3 regions of the Rhizobium sp. FG113 genome follow, and region 2 is predicted to be linked to each of the others. Evidence: predicted binding sites of a transcription regulator. Region 2 holds the regulator's gene; each other region holds the start of a gene.
What was found. The regulator PhoB, encoded in region 2, activates phosphate uptake and scavenging genes when phosphate is short. The targets are predictions, from matches to a motif close to TGTCATNNANCTGTCAT.
Positions count from the first base shown of each region.

Region 1: olsB (l-ornithine N(alpha)-acyltransferase) is a predicted target of PhoB. The motif match lies at 2,902-2,918, and genes of this name have one in related genera.
Region 3: phnF (phosphonate metabolism transcriptional regulator PhnF) is a predicted target of PhoB. The motif match lies at 2,323-2,339, and genes of this name have one in related genera.

Region 1 covers NZ_JBMDKV010000002.1:422,476-427,683, reverse strand. Annotated here, with positions in the region: gene ACODTZ_RS09245 (TrmH family RNA methyltransferase) at 1-33, shown strand, start outside; gene lspA (signal peptidase II) at 30-533, shown strand; gene ACODTZ_RS09235 (hybrid sensor histidine kinase/response regulator) at 589-2,856, shown strand; gene olsB (l-ornithine N(alpha)-acyltransferase) at 2,966-3,841, shown strand; partial or broken gene ACODTZ_RS09225 (endonuclease domain-containing protein) at 3,884-4,009, shown strand; gene ACODTZ_RS09220 (NADP-dependent malic enzyme) at 4,054-5,208, opposite strand, start outside.
Region 2 covers NZ_JBMDKV010000002.1:523,445-528,652, forward strand. Annotated here, with positions in the region: gene pstA (phosphate ABC transporter permease PstA) at 1-119, shown strand, start outside; gene pstB (phosphate ABC transporter ATP-binding protein PstB) at 134-949, shown strand; gene phoU (phosphate signaling complex protein PhoU) at 993-1,706, shown strand; gene phoB (phosphate regulon transcriptional regulator PhoB) at 1,743-2,426, shown strand; gene ACODTZ_RS09740 (GcrA family cell cycle regulator) at 2,509-3,054, opposite strand; gene ACODTZ_RS09745 (aspartate aminotransferase family protein) at 3,482-4,678, shown strand; gene argF (ornithine carbamoyltransferase) at 4,726-5,208, shown strand, end outside.
Region 3 covers NZ_JBMDKV010000002.1:146,695-151,902, forward strand. Annotated here, with positions in the region: gene ACODTZ_RS07770 (winged helix-turn-helix transcriptional regulator) at 1-357, opposite strand, end outside; gene ACODTZ_RS07775 (oxidoreductase) at 444-1,310, shown strand; gene ACODTZ_RS07780 (hypothetical protein) at 1,394-1,552, shown strand; gene phnF (phosphonate metabolism transcriptional regulator PhnF) at 1,561-2,292, opposite strand; gene phnG (phosphonate C-P lyase system protein PhnG) at 2,409-2,894, shown strand; gene phnH (phosphonate C-P lyase system protein PhnH) at 2,894-3,517, shown strand; gene ACODTZ_RS07800 (carbon-phosphorus lyase complex subunit) at 3,521-4,630, shown strand; gene ACODTZ_RS07805 (alpha-D-ribose 1-methylphosphonate 5-phosphate C-P-lyase PhnJ) at 4,627-5,208, shown strand, end outside.

The DNA of each region.
Region 1 (5,208 bases), 100 kb from region 2:
CGCCACCTTCTCTCACTCACCGAGGCCAAATGACCGATCAGACGCTAGACCGCCCGACGCTGTTTTCGCGCCCGTTGCCGATCCTGATCTTCGTCGTTCTTGCCGTGGTGCTCGACCAGATCATCAAGATCGTGGTCGATCATACGCTGCCTTTGCAGGAGGCCGTGCACGTCATCCCGATGCTGGCGCTCTACCGCACCTATAATCTCGGCGTCGCCTTCTCGATGCTCTCAGGCATGGACGGGTGGTTCATCGTCGGCATGCGGCTGATCATCGTGGCCTTCGTGCTCTGGCTCTGGCATCGCACGGGCAAGCAGCGCACCTTCGCCCATCTCGGCTACGCACTGATCATATCGGGCGCGCTGGGCAATCTGCTCGACCGTTTCCTTTATGGACACGTGATCGATTACATCCTGTTCTATACCGAGACATGGTCGTTCGCGGTTTTCAACTTGGCCGATAGTTTCATCACCATCGGCGCGGGATGCGTGATTTTGGACGAGCTATTGCAACCCAAGACCGCCGATAAGTAAAATCTTAGCGGTTTACTGAAGGCATTTGGAACAGCCGGCGTGCTAATTTGAACCTATGGTCGGACTGGGTCAGTTACACGAGAAGCTTGCCGCTGCCTTCGGCGCGCCTGCCGCTCATCCTCAAGATGAGCAGGCCGCGATCCCGGCTGACATGTCGCCCGCTACCCCCGAACACAGCCCTGTCGTTACCCCCTCCGCGCGCAAGCTGATCTCCTACTGGCTCGGCGGCGCCGGCATTTTCTCCGCCATCCTCCTGCTCGCGCTCGGCTATATGGGCGGCCTGCTCTGGGTCGCGATCGGCAGCGGCGGGCTGGTTCTTGCCGCGATCGTCTGCTTCGCCGTTCTCTCGACGCGCCGCCATCACATCAAGGCCCGCGCCGGCGACGACACCGCGCGCGGCGGAAGCGATGCCGCGCTGTTTGCCAGCATCCACGACGCGCTCGGCGACATCACGGTGACCCGGACGATGGATCGACGGATCGTTGCCGCAAACGACATGTTCCGCCGGCTGACCGGGCGGCTAAACCCGATCGGGCAGACCTGCGAGGAGATCGGCATCGCCTTTCGCCCCGGCACGGAGCCGCATCGCTATGATGTCGAGATGTCGACGCCCGAGGGTCAGCGCATCTTCTTCTGGCGCGATGTCGTCACCCGCAACCCCTCGGACGGGAAGCTCTTGCTGCACAGCATCGCCCGCGACGTGACGGCCGATCGGATCGCGGCGCAGGAGCGCGAAGAGGCGCGGCAGAAGGCAGAGTTCAACAGCGCCTCGAAATCGCGGCTGCTCGCGACCGTCAGCCACGAGCTGCGCACGCCGCTCTCGGGCATTCTCGGCATGACGCATCTTTTGACCGAGACGCGTATGACGCAGGAGCAGGACAATTACCTCACCGGCATCCGCCAGTCCGGCCATGCGCTGACCCAGCTGGTCGAGGACCTGCTCGATTTCTCGACCATCGAGGTCGGACGCTTCCAGCTGCGGCCGCGCTCTGAATCAGTGCGCAAGCTGCTTGAAAGCGTTGTCGAGATGCTCGCCCACCGCGCCCACGAGAAGGGCATCGAGATCGGTTCGACCGTATCGTCGGATGTTCCCGAGCTCATGAACTTCGACGCGGCCCGCCTGCGCCAGGTCTTGTTCAACGTCATCGGCAATGCGGTGAAATTCACCCAGGTCGGCGGCGTGTTCATTCGCGTGTCGCTGCAGGATGGCGAGCTTGCGATCACCGTCACCGACACAGGGCCGGGCATGACGGAAGAAGAGCAGGCGCGTGTCTTCGGTGAATACGAACAGGCGGGCACCATGGTGGAGAAGAGCAACGGCACCGGCCTTGGCCTTGCCATCTCGGCGCGCATCATGCGCGAGTTCGGCGGCGCGCTGACCGTCGCCAGCGAAAAGGGCACCGGCACCGAGTTCTGCATCCGCTTCCGCACCGAGGGAGACGAAGAGCCCGCAGCCCGCCGCGACACGCTGCTCTCGGGCAATCTCGTCGTGCTGCTCGCACCTGCCGGTGCCGCGCGCATGGCGATTTCGGAGACCATCCGCACGCTCGGCGGCCAGTGCCACTTCGTCGAGGATGGCGAGACGGCGCGCTGGATCCTGCTCGACATGGCGGCCAACGGACGGCGTCCAACCGACATCATCGTCGACCACCGCATGTCGGCCGAATTCGCGGCACACTTGGCTGACCGGACGGATATCGCAGCCCTTGGCCTGCGCAAGATCTTCCTGGTCAATCCGGAAGAGCGCAACGCCCATTCGCTCGATCTCTTCGATGCCTGGCTGATCCGGCCGCTGCGCGAACAATCGCTGATCGACGTCTTGCGCGGTCGCATGCGCGGCATGGAAAAGCGCGATGCGCTGAACGACAACCAGCCCGGCTTCAGCCCCGGCATCCCGGAGGCGGGCATCCAGAGCGGGCTGAAGATCGTGCTTGCCGAGGACGATCCGATCAACGCCATGCTGATCCGCGCCATGCTCGAAAAAGCCGGCCATAGCGTGCAGCATGTCGAGCATTTCGAAGCGCTGCTCGATGCGGCGCTGGCGGAAGGCAGCGTGCGGCCGGATATCGTCATCAGCGATCTTTCCATGCCCGGCGGCGACGGGATCGAAATGATTGGCCGGCTACGTGGCCATGAGCGCCGGCTTGAGGTTCCCTCGGTGCCGATCATCGTTTTGACTGCTGACAAACGCGATGAATCGCGTCGTCAAGTCTTGCTGAACGGGGCAAACCGCGTCATGCTGAAACCCATAGACCCCATACGGCTGCTGACGGAAGTTCAGGCTGTCGCCGCGCTCTCCGCACGCCGCGCGGAGGCATTGTAGCGCCAGAGCCACCCATGTGTTTCTTGCGTATCTGGGGGTTTAAAATGTCACTTTGCTGTCGCATATAAGTGTTTTATGGCGTCCTAAAGCCGGCAATGAAAGATTCGTCATGTCCGTAGATATCTGCAACCGTGACACCCTCGTCGAGGCTCTTCCCCCTGCGCGGAAAGCCGAACAGATCGAGAGCGACGTGTTCGGCCGGATCGGCAATCTCGAGACGCGCCTTGCCCGTACGCCTGGCGAAATCGATGCCGCGCAATCCGTGCGCTACCGTGTTTTCGTGGACGAGATGAAGGCCGAACTGCCTGCGGAAGCGATGCGCCGCAAGCGTGATTTCGACGCCTACGACGACTTTTGCGACCACCTTCTGGTGCTCGATCGCTCGATCGAGGGCGACAGCGAGGACCAGATCGTCGGCACCTACCGCCTGCTGCGGCAGGATGTGGCGATGGCCAATGGCGGCTTTTACTCGGCTTCCGAATTCGACATCGACACGCTGATCGCGCGCCATCCGGATAAGCGTTTCATGGAGCTCGGCCGCTCCTGCGTGCTGCCGGACTACCGCACCAAGCGCATCGTCGAGCTTCTCTGGCAGGGAAACTGGGCCTATGCCTTGAAGCACGGCATGAGCGCGATGTTCGGCTGCGCCTCCTTCCCCGGCATTCACCCGGAACAGCATGCGCTGGCACTCTCGTTCCTCCGCCACAACGTCGCTGCCAAGGACGAATGGGCTGTCGATGCGCTGCCGCATCTCGCCCGCGACATGGACCTGATGCCGGTCGAAGCCGTCAATCCGAAGCGCGCGCTGATGGCCCTGCCGCCGCTGATCAAGGGCTACCTGCGCCTCGGCGCCATGGTCGGCTCCACCGCAGTGGTCGACAAGTCGTTCAACACGACGGATGTGCTGATCGTTCTGCCGATCGCCAGCATTTCGGATCGGTATGTGAATTATTACGGTGCCGATGCCGGGCGGTTTGCCAGCTGATTTCGGTGGCGTAATTAGCTTTCTTTAGCGGTTTTCCGTGTAGCCCCCTCATCCGACCCTTCGGGCCACCTTCTCCCCGCTGGGGAGAAGGGAAGATGGAACAAGCGGCCCGCCACGAGTCCCTTCTCCCCAGCGGGGAGAAGATGGCGGCAGCCAGATGAGGGGGCCACACGGCACGCCCTCACCCATAACCACCTCACCCCATAATCACCTCACGACCCCGTATAAGCCGCAATCGCGGCCATGTTCACGATGTCGCTGTCCTTCGCCCCCATCGAGGTGATCTGTACCGCCTTGTCGACTCCGACGAGGATGGGGCCGATGACGGTGGAGCCGCCGAGTTCCTGCAGCATCTTGGTCGAGATCGAGGCCGAGTGGAACGCCGGCATGACCAGCACGTTGGCGGGGCCGGACAGGCGGCAGAAGGGGTATTGCTCCATCGCCTTGCGGTTCAGCGCCACATCAGCCGCCATTTCGCCGTCATACTCGAAATCCACATGGCGGCGGTCGAGGATGGCGACGGCTTCGCGGACGCGCTCGGAACGCTCGCCGGAGGGGTGGCCGAAGGTCGAGTAGGCGAGCATGGCGACGCGCGGATTGTAGCCCATGCGGCGCGCGAAGCCGGCGGCCTCCACCGCGATATCGGCAAGCTCCTCGGCGGACGGCATGTCGTGGACCGCGGTGTCGGCCACGAAGACGGTGCGGCCGCGGCAGAGCGCGATCGACACGCCGATCACCCGGTGGCCGGGCTTCTCGTCGATGCAGCGGCGAACATCCTCGAGCGCAGTCGAGTAGTTGCGGGTGATCCCCGTCACCATGCCGTCGGCATCGCCGAGCGCGACCATGCAGGCCGCGAAGTGGTTGCGGTCGTTGTGGATCAGGCGCTGGGCGTCGCGGTGGAGATAGCCTTTGCGCTGCAGGCGCGCGTAGAGATAGTCGATATAGGCTTCCACCCGCGTCGAGATACGGGCGTTGACGATCTCCAGGCCGGGGCGGTTGAGATCGATACCGGCGCGCTCTGCCGTCGCATGGATCAGATCCTCGCGGCCGAGCAGGATGGCGGTGCCGAGCTGCTGGTTGGCATAGGAGAGCGCGGCGCGCATGACCTGCTCCTCCTCGGCCTCGGCAAAGACAACGCGCTTGGGATGGCGGCGGACGCGCTCATAGAGGCTGGCCAGCGTCGAGGCGATCAGATCGCGCCGCGCCGACAGTTCGCGGGCATAGGCGGCCATGTCGGGTATCGGCTTGCGGGCGACGCCGCTTTCCATGGCAGCCTGGGCGACGGCCACGGGGATTGCCGAAATCAGGCGCGGATCGAAGGGCACCGGAATGATGTATTGCGGGCCGAAGCGCGGACGGTTGCCCTG
Region 2 (5,208 bases):
AAGCCGAACGCGCCTTTGTCGAGCGCACGTCCGGCGCCATCATCGTCCTGCTCCTGTTCCTGATCGTCATGAACCTCGGAGCCATCCTCTTGCGTCGTCGCTTTGAGCGCCGCTGGTAAACGGAGTAAACATCATGAACATGTTGACGGAAGCAGCAGTTGAGAAGGCGCTAGACCAGAAGATGAATACCATTCCGTATAAAATGATCGGCCAGGACGTCTCGGTTTACTACGGCGAGAAGCGTGCGCTTTTCGACGTGAAGCTGAACATCCGCGAAAACACCGTGACGGCTCTCATCGGTCCGTCGGGCTGCGGCAAGTCCACCTTCCTGCGCAGCCTGAACCGCATGAACGACACGATCGACAACTGCCGCGTCACCGGCAAGATCACGCTCGATGGCGATGATATCTACGATCCGGATATCGACGTCGTCGAACTGCGCGCCCGCGTCGGCATGGTGTTCCAGAAGCCGAACCCGTTCCCGAAGTCGATCTACGAAAACGTCGCCTACGGCCCGCGCATCCACGGTCTCGCCAAGGCGAAGGCCGACATGGACGTCATCGTCGAGCAGAGCCTGCAGCGCGCCGGCCTGTGGAACGAAGTCAAGGACCGCGTGCATGAAGGCGGCACCGGCCTCTCGGGTGGTCAGCAGCAGCGTCTGTGCATCGCCCGCGCGATTGCCGTCAGCCCCGAGGTCATCCTCATGGACGAGCCCTGCTCGGCGCTCGACCCGATCGCGACCGCCAAGGTCGAGGAGCTCATCCACGAGCTGCGCGAAGCCTACACGATCGTCATCGTCACGCATTCGATGCAGCAGGCAGCCCGCGTCTCGCAGCGCACCGCCATGTTCCACCTCGGCAACCTCGTCGAGGAGAACGATACCGACAAGATGTTCACCAACCCGGATGATCCGCGCACCCAGGATTACATCATGGGCCGCTTCGGCTGATCTCCGAAACCGGTAAACCTCAGGACATTCAAGGATAAGCCCCATGGCATCGACACATATCTATTCCGCCTATGACGATGATCTCAAGTTCCTGACGCGCCGCATCTCCGAAATGGGCGGCCTCGCGGAACAGATGGTCGGCGACGCTGTTCGCGCGCTCGTCAACGGCGACACTTCGCTCGCCCAGAAGGTCATCTCCGACGACGTGATCCTCGATCACGCCGAGCGCGAGATCGGCGAGAAGGCGATCATCACCATCGCCCGCCGCCAGCCGATGGCTGCCGATCTTCGCGAAATCATGGGCTCGATCCGCATCGCGGCCGATCTCGAGCGCGTCGGCGATCTCGGCAAGAACACTGCCAAGCGCGTCATCGCGGTCCAGAGCACCGGCGTTCCGCGCAAGCTCGCCCGTGGCCTCGAGCATCTCTCCGAACTGGCGCTCGTCCAGCTCAAGGAAGTTCTCGACGTCTACACCAGCCGCGTTGCCGACCGCGCCAAGTCGATCCGCGAGCGCGATGAGGAAATCGACGCGATGTACACCTCGCTGTTCCGCGAGATGCTGACCTACATGATGGAAGATCCGCGCAACATCACCAGCTGCACGCATCTTCTCTTCTGCGCCAAGAACATCGAGCGCATCGGCGACCACGCCACCAACATCGCAGAGACCATCTACTACATGGCTACCGGCGCCCAGCCGGAAGGCGAACGTCCGAAGGACGACACCGCCAACACCGTCGGCGCGGTCACGGAATAAGCGTTCCGGACCCACGCCCCCAGGAGACCGAGACGAATGATCCCAAGAGTAGCAGTCGTTGAAGACGAAGAAGCACTGAGCGTGCTTCTTCGCTATAACCTTGAGGCCGAAGGCTTCGAAGTCGATACCATCCTTCGCGGTGACGAGGCCGAGATCCGGTTGCAGGAACGCACGCCGGACCTTTTGATCCTCGATTGGATGTTGCCCGGCGTATCCGGCATCGAGCTGTGCCGTCGCCTGCGCATGCGCCCGGAGACGGAGCGCCTGCCGATCATCATGCTGACCGCCCGTGGCGAGGAAAGCGAACGCGTTCGCGGCCTGTCGACCGGCGCCGATGACTATGTCGTCAAGCCGTTCTCGACGCCTGAGCTCGTCGCCCGCGTCAAGGCGATGCTGCGCCGCGCCAAGCCGGAAGTGCTCTCCTCGTTGCTGAAGTGCGGCGATATCGAGCTCGATCGCGAAACCCATCGCGTTCACCGCAAGAGCCGCGAAGTCCGCCTCGGACCGACCGAATTCCGCCTCCTGGAATTCCTGATGTCGTCGCCCGGCCGCGTCTTCTCCCGCTCGCAGCTGCTCGATGGCGTCTGGGGCCATGACATTTATGTCGACGAGCGCACCGTCGACGTTCACGTCGGCCGCCTGCGCAAGGCGCTCAACTTCTCGAACATGCAGGATGTCATCCGCACCGTTCGCGGCGCTGGTTATTCGATGGAAGCGTAAGGCGCTTCCATTTCATCCGATCCAACGAAAAACGGGCCCCGCGAGGGCCCGTTTTCTTGTGTTCCTTATCCGGCTTTCCGGGTCATGCGACCCGGTTGGCGGCCTTGCGGCGCTCGTTGACCGGCTGGTAGGCCATCCGCTGGTGGTAGGTGCAGTATGGCGAGTTGTCAGGGGACTCGCAGCCGCAGAAGTGAAAGTCATCCGTCAGCGGATCGCCGACCGGCCACTTGCACGTACGCTCGGTCAGTTCCGTAAGGCCGAGGCGGCGCGAGATCGGAACGACAACGTTGGAAGCCGGACGGTAACGGACTTCCTCGATCGCATCGATGTCCATCTCTTCCTTGAGAGCCACTGCGCCCTGCGGGCGGGCAACGGCGCGGCTTGGCGAGATGCGTGCGGAATTGAAGTTGCTGGCGGGGCGGGGCGTCGAAACCGCCGGGCGCTTCGGCGCCCGGGTCGCGGTCGTCGTGCCGCCGGCCTTGGCGCGGCCAGGCAGGTTCAGACGGTGGACCTTGCCGATGACGGCGTTGCGGCTTACACCGCCAAGTTGTGCCGCAATCTGGCTGGCGCTCAGGCCTTCGGCCCAAAGCTTCTTCAGTCTTTCAACGCGCTCGTCTGTCCAGTTCATGCCCTGTCTCCGCCTTATTGCGTTGGTGTAGGCAGAATCCCTCACCCATGGCACGGACGTGTCCGGACCAAGAAACGCTTGCTCGATTTTGGTGACTAGTTCCGCCGCATGCAGTCTAGTAATTGAGTTTTAACCTAGAGTGAGGGCGACTCCGTGACAAGAGTCGGTTGAATCGCGGCGAATCGATTTCTCGGTTTTCCCCAACTTGCTGGGTGAGAGAGTCATTTCTGCAACATTAGCTGTTGATAGCTCACCGGCACCCCGATGCTTGCTTGACGCATGCGACAAAAGCTCAGTTTTGTTGACATCGCACTGCGAAAAGACAATAGTGCCCCTCGCCGCCGAAAGGCGGCATTTTTCATTTCCGGGCACCCGCTTTTTAGCCGGAGTCCGGGCGATTATTGAGCGAATGACAGGAGATCGCGCCATGGCTGAAGCCGCGCCGCTTTATGATACCTACTCTCGTGCCCCGCTGCGGTTCGAGCGAGGAGAGGGCGTGTGGCTGATCACCGAAACTGGCGAGCGATATCTCGATTTCGGCGCGGGCGTTGCCGTGACCTCCGTCGGCCATAGCAATCCGCATGTCGTCGGAGCACTGAAGGATCAGGCCGATAAGGTTTGGCACCTTTCCAACATTTACGAGATCCCCGGTCAGGAGCGCCTCGCCAAGCGGCTTACGGATGCAACCTTCGCGGATAAGGTGTTCTTCACCAACTCCGGCGCCGAGGCGCTGGAATGCGCGATCAAGACCGCGCGCCGCTACCAGTATTCGAAGGGCCATCCCGAGCGCTTCCACATCATCACCTTCGAAGGTGCCTTCCACGGCCGCACGCTGGCGACGATCGCTGCCGGCGGCCAGGAGAAGTATCTCGAAGGCTTCGGCCCCAAGGCACCCGGTTTCGACCAGGTTCCCTTCGGTGATATCGAGGCCGTTCGCGCTGCGATCACCGATGCCACGGCCGGCATCCTGATCGAGCCGGTACAGGGTGAGGGCGGTATCCGCCCTGCGACCGTGGAGTTCATGAAGGCGCTGCGCCAGCTCTGCGATGAAAACGGCCTGCTTCTGATCCTGGACGAGGTTCAGACCGGCGTCGGCCGTACAGGCAAGCTCTTTGCTTATGAGCGGTTGGGCGTAACGCCGGACATTCTGGCCGCCGCCAAGGGCATCGGCGGTGGTTTCCCGCTCGGCGCCTGCCTTGCAACGGCTGAAGCAGCCTCCGGCATGAAGGCCGGCACCCATGGCTCGACCTATGGCGGCAACCCGCTTGCCATGGCTGTCGGCAATGCCGTGCTCGATGTGATCCTTGAGGAAGGCTTCCTGCAGCACGTCAGCGACGTGGCACTCGTCTTCCGCCAGGGGCTCGCATCGCTGAAGGACCGCTTCCCCGATGTGATCGAGGATGTCAGGGGCGAAGGCCTGATGCTTGGCGTCAAGGCGGCTGTTCCGTCGGCTGAGCTCCTGCAGGCCATCCGCGCTGCCAACCTGCTGGCCATTCCGGCCGGCGACAATGTCATCCGTTTGCTTCCTCCGCTCGTCGTCACCGCCGACGAAGCCCGCGAAGGCCTCGCACGCCTGGAGCGTGCCGCCGAGAGCGTGCGCGCCAAGGCAAAGAAGACGGCTTGAATGGATGGATGCCCGGCCGGATGGCGGGCGCAACAGGTTAAAGACAGATGGCTTCCCCAAAACACTTTCTCGATCTTTCCGCGGTAACCTCCTCCGACCTCAGGGTCATCATGGATGACGCCAAGACCCGCAAGCAGGCCTTCAAGGCCGGCCAGGGCGACAAGCCGCTGGCAGGCAAGATGCTGGCGATGATCTTCGAAAAGCCCTCGACGCGTACCCGCGTCTCCTTTGACGTCGGCATGCGCCAGCTCGGTGGCGAGACGCTGTTCCTTTCAGGCACCGAAATGCAGCTCGGCCGCGCCGAAACGATTGGCGATACCGCGAAGGTCCTGTCGCGCTATGTCGACGCAATCATGATCCGCACCACCGACCATGCGCGCATGCTGGAGCTCGCCGAACACGCGACGGTTCCCGTCATCAACGCTTTGACGGATGACACCCATCCCTGCCAGATCATGGCCGATATCATGACCTTCGAAGAGCATCGCGGCCCCATCAAGGGCAAGACGATTGCCTGGATGGGCGATGGC
Region 3 (5,208 bases), 380 kb from region 2:
CGGCAGCCGGTTGGCGATCCATTGCCAGAGCCCCACCACTTCCACAAGCAACTCCCCGCCGAGCGGCGTCAGCTCGTATTCCACGCGCGGCGGTACCTGCGGGTAGAGCGTGCGCGTCACCAGCCCGTCGGCCTCCAGCGTGCGCAAAGTCTGCGTCAGCACCTTCTGGCTGATGCCCTCCACCCGTTCCAGAACCCGTGAAAAGCGCAGCGGCCCCTTGGCTTCGGCAAGGATATGCATGACACGCAGCGGCCACTTGGCGCTGGCGCGCTCCAGCATCTCGCGAGCGAGTGCGTCTTCGGCATCCGTCAGCGTCTCGCAGAAGTCGAATGTACCATCGTTTAGTTCGGTTACCATAAGGTATGTATAGATCCATCTGGTACCTTCTTTCAAGAAGATACCGTCAGGCCTATATGGTCTTTCGACGGATCAAGGAGATTTCGATGTCACAGGTTTGGTTGATTACAGGCAGTTCGCGCGGTCTCGGCAGGGCGCTTGCGGAAGCGGTTCTGGCTGAGGGGCACAATCTGGTCGCCACCGCGCGCAACCCCGCCCAGCTCGACGATATCAAGCAGCGTTACCCCTCGAGTGTCTTGACGATTTCGCTTGATGTGACCGACGAGCAATCGGCCGAGCAGGCGGTGAAGGCCGCGGTCGAGCGCTTCGGCCGGCTCGATGTTCTCGTCAACAATGCCGGCTATGGCGACGTCGGATCGATCGAGGATACCAGCCTCACAGATTTCCGCGCCCAGATCGAAACCAACCTCTTCGGCACCATCATCGTCACCAAGGCGGCATTGCCTCTGATGCGCGAGCAGGGCGCCGGCCACATCATCCAGGTCTCCTCCGTCGGCGGTCGCATCGGCCCGGCCGGTCGTGCGCCCTATGCGGCGGCGAAATGGGGCGTCGAGGGCTTCTCCGAGGCCTTGAGCCGCGAAGTCGGCCCGCTCGGCGTCAAGGTCAGCATCGTCGAGCCCGGTGGATTCCGCACCGATTTCGCCGGCGCCTCCACCACGTTGCGCGAAGGCCGCCCCGAATATGACGAAACCGTCGGCAAGATGGCCCGCTACCAGCGCGACTATGACGGCAGGCAGCCCGGCGACCCGGCAAAAGCCGCCGCCGCCATCCTCCACCTCGCCAGCCTCGCCAACCCGCCGCTGCGCCTGCCACTCGGCAGCGACGCCATCCGCGCCATCGAGCAGAACGACGCGCAAAGAGCCACCGAACACGCCACCTGGCGCGACCTCAGCCTCTCCACCGACTTCGATGCGGGCAATGGGGCAGGGCACTTTCCGTGGGAGGCGAGGTGAGGGGCGCGAAATATCGTCAAGCTCGCCGGGTTGAGGGCGATAGGAGTGGATGCTAGGTTGCGGGTCCAGCAGGAAGATACACAATGACGACCCGGCCTAAATTCAAGTCGGATGCCTTCGAGGCCATCCATTCTTCCGCGCAGGCGCTGTTCAAGGTCGGCGTCATCGATAAGTCAAAGCTGCGAGACTTCGATCAGGCATGTCTGACGGTCACCACGGCGATCAAGACCCCTAAGTCCTAGGATAACCCTCAATTCTCGATCGTAAACTGCACCCGGTCGGCCGCAAACCGCGTCACCGAATATTGCACCGGCACGCCGTCGAGATCGGTATTCATGGCCTTGGTGATCAGCACGATCGCCCCCGGCGTCAGCTCCAACGACGAGAGGTCTGCCGCCTCGGCGTGGGCGGCGGTGATTTCGGTGGTGGCGCGGACATAGTCGGATAGGCCGAGTTCGGCGAAGGCGCGGGTGATCGATTCCGTTTTCTCATAGGCGTCGGGCATGCCCGCGAAGCGCTCCGCCGGAAACCACGAGGTCGCGCTCGAGACCGGCCGCCCATCCGCCTTGCGCACCGTCTCCAGCCGGATCACTTTCGTACCCGGCGCAAGCTTCAGCCAGCGCGCCACCTCGTCGCTTGCCGCTTCCTCGCCATGGCCGAGCAGCAGCCCGCGTGTCTCGCGCGCCTGCTCGCCGATGCCGCTGTTGAAGCGCGTCCGCTTGCTGATCGGAAAGTTCAGCCGCTCCTTGCGCTCGATCAGCGTGCCGCGGCCCTGCACCGCGCGCACGATCCCCTCCTGCGCCAGCGCCGCGAGCGCGCTGCGCACCGTGTGCCGGTTGACACCGAACTGCGTGGCCAGCGTCATCTCCGGCGGCACCATGCCTGTTTCGTCATAGGCACCGGCGCTGATCGCCTGGCGAATCCGGTCGGCGATCTGCCGCCACAGCGCCACGCCCGTCTGTCTCTGAACCTGCCCAGCCATTTTAGCCCTTTATCTTATGCGCCCCCGAAATGTCACACGCTTGTCACCTCGGCGATTTAGGTCTAGGTATAGCTTGTATGGTTGTCTATATCAATAGACATTTAAAGGATGTGGCGATGACCTTAGCGGAAAAGAAGGTAGGCAAGACCGAGCTGAGTGAGGGTGACCGGGCGCGCAAGCGCACTGTCGATCTGCTCGCCCGCGCCGAGCGGCAGGAGCTGGAAGCGGCCTGGCAGGCATTGACGGAAAAGCCGGTGGCGCAAGCCGTGCGCGGCCCCGAAACTGGCCTCGTCATGGTGCGCGGCCGCATGGGCGGCGGCGGTGCCGCCTTCAATCTCGGCGAGGTCACCGTCACCCGCGCCACCATCCGCCTTGCTTCGGGAACCATCGGTCATGCCCAGGCGCTCGGTACCGATCGCGAAAAGGCCCGCCTCTCGGCGATCTTCGATGCGCTCTGGCAGGAACCGGCCACGCGCGACACCATCGAAACCACCCTGCTTGCGCCGATCGCGGCCCGCGTCGCCGATGCCGACGCTAGGAAGGCCGACGAGACCGCGGCCACCCGCGTCGATTTCTTCACCATGGTTCGCGGAGACGACTGATGCCCCTCAAGACCGAAACGCACAATGCCGATGCCCTGTCGGGCGGCTTCGCCGAGCCGGTGTTCCACGCCCAGAGCGTCTTCAAGCTGATGATGGATGCCATGGCCCGCCCCGGCACCATCCAGACCGTGTCGCCCGATGCCGAGCCGCCGGCGCCGCTTGGTATCGCTGCCGGCGCCATCGCGCTGACGCTGTGCGATCACGACACCCCCGTCTGGCTCTCGCCTGCCTTGGCCAAGTCCGCCACGCCGCAATGGCTCGGCTTCCACACCGGTGCGCCGGTCACGCCGGAAAAGGCCGAAGCCCGCTTCGCCTTCGTCGATGAAGGCGCCACGCTCTCCTCATTCGGCCTGTTTGCCTCCGGCACCCAGGAATATCCGGATCGTTCGACGACGCTCGTCATCGAACTGCCCGATCTCGAAGGCGGTCGCCGCCTCGCGCTGATGGGCCCCGGCATCAAGACCGTCACCGACGTCGCGCCGCTTGGACTGCCGGAACGCTTCCTGCATCTGTGGACGGAAAATCGCGCGCTCTTTCCGCGCGGCGTCGACATCGTGCTGACCTCCGGCAGCCGTTTCCTCTGCCTGCCGCGCACCACCAAGATCACCGCAACGGAGATGTGACCCATGTATGTTGCCGTCAAAGGTGGCGAGGCCGCCATTTCGAATGCCCACCGCCTGCTCGCCGATCGCCGCCGTGGTGATCGCGCGCTCCCCGCCATCGGCATCGAGCAGATCGTCGCGCAGCTGACGCTCGCCGTCGACCGCGTCATGGCCGAAGCCTCGCTCTACGACCGCACGCTGGCGGCACTCGCCGTGCGCCAGTCGCGCGGTGATATGATCGAGGCGATCTTCCTGCTGCGCGCCTACCGCACGACATTGCCGCGCTTCGGCTATTCGCAGCCGATCGATACGGCTCAAATGAAGATCGAGCGCCGCGTCTCCGCCACCTACAAGGACCTGCCCGGCGGCCAGCTGCTCGGCCCGACCTTCGATTACACCCACCGCCTGCTCGACCCCTCGCTGCTCGAGGATGGCGCGGTCGAAGAGCCGGTGCTGCGCGAGGCCGAAACCGGCCGCGTCATGCGCGTCTCCGAAATCCTTGCCCATGAAGGCCTGATCGAGGGCGATGGCGAAATGCCGGAGGATCATGAGATCGGCGATCTCACCCGCGAGCCAATGGAATTTCCGATGAGCCGCGACCTGCGCCTGCAGGCGCTCGCCCGTGGCGACGAGGGTTTCCTCTTGGCGCTCGGCTACTCCACCCAGCGCGGCTATGGCCGCAACCACCCCTTCACCGGTGAAATCCGCATCGGCGAAGTCGAGGTGGAGTTCGATGTGCCCGAGCTCGGTTTCGCTGTCTCGCTGGGGTCCATCCAGGTAACCGAATGCCAGATGGTCAACCAGTTCAAGGGCTCCTCCAAGGCGCCGCCGCAGTTCACCCGCGGTTATGGCCTGGTCTTCGGCCAGAGCGAGCGCAAGGCCATGTCCATGTCGCTGGTCGATCGTGCCCTGCGCGCCAGCGAGCTCGGCGAGGATATCACCGCGCCCGCGCAGGACGAGGAATTCGTCATCTCGCATGCCGATAACGTCCAGTCGACCGGCTTCGTCGAGCATCTGAAGCTGCCGCACTACGTCGATTTCCAGGCCGAGCTCGATCTCGTCCGCCGCATGCGCAACGACTTCGACGCCGCCCGCAATGGCAGCGATGACGATCTCAAGGAGGCAGCCGAATGAGCGATCTCGCCACGTACAACTTCGCCTATCTCGACGAACAGACCAAGCGGATGATCCGCCGCGCCATCCTGAAGGCGATCGCCATTCCCGGCTATCAGGTTCCCTTCGCCTCGCGCGAAATGCCGATGCCCTATGGCTGGGGCACCGGCGGCGTGCAGGTCACGGCCTCGATCATCGGCCCCGATGATGTGCTGAAGGTCATCGACCAGGGCGCCGACGACACGACGAATGCCGTCTCCATCCGCGCCTTCTTCCAGAAGGTCGCCAATGTCGCGGTCACCACGCACACCAAGGATGCCACCATCATCCAGACCCGCCACCGCATCCCGGAAGAAAAGCTCGGGGCGGGCCAGGTGTTGGTCTACCAGGTGCCGATCCCCGAGCCGCTGCGCTTCCTCGAGCCGCGCGAGACCGAGACCCGCAAGATGCACGCGCTCGAGGAATACGGCCTCATGCACGTGAAGCTCTACGAGGACATCGCCCATAACGGCCGCATCTCCAAGACCTACGCCTACCCGGTCAAGGTCGCCGGCCGCTACGTCATGGACCCGTCGCCGACGCCGAAATTCGACAATCCG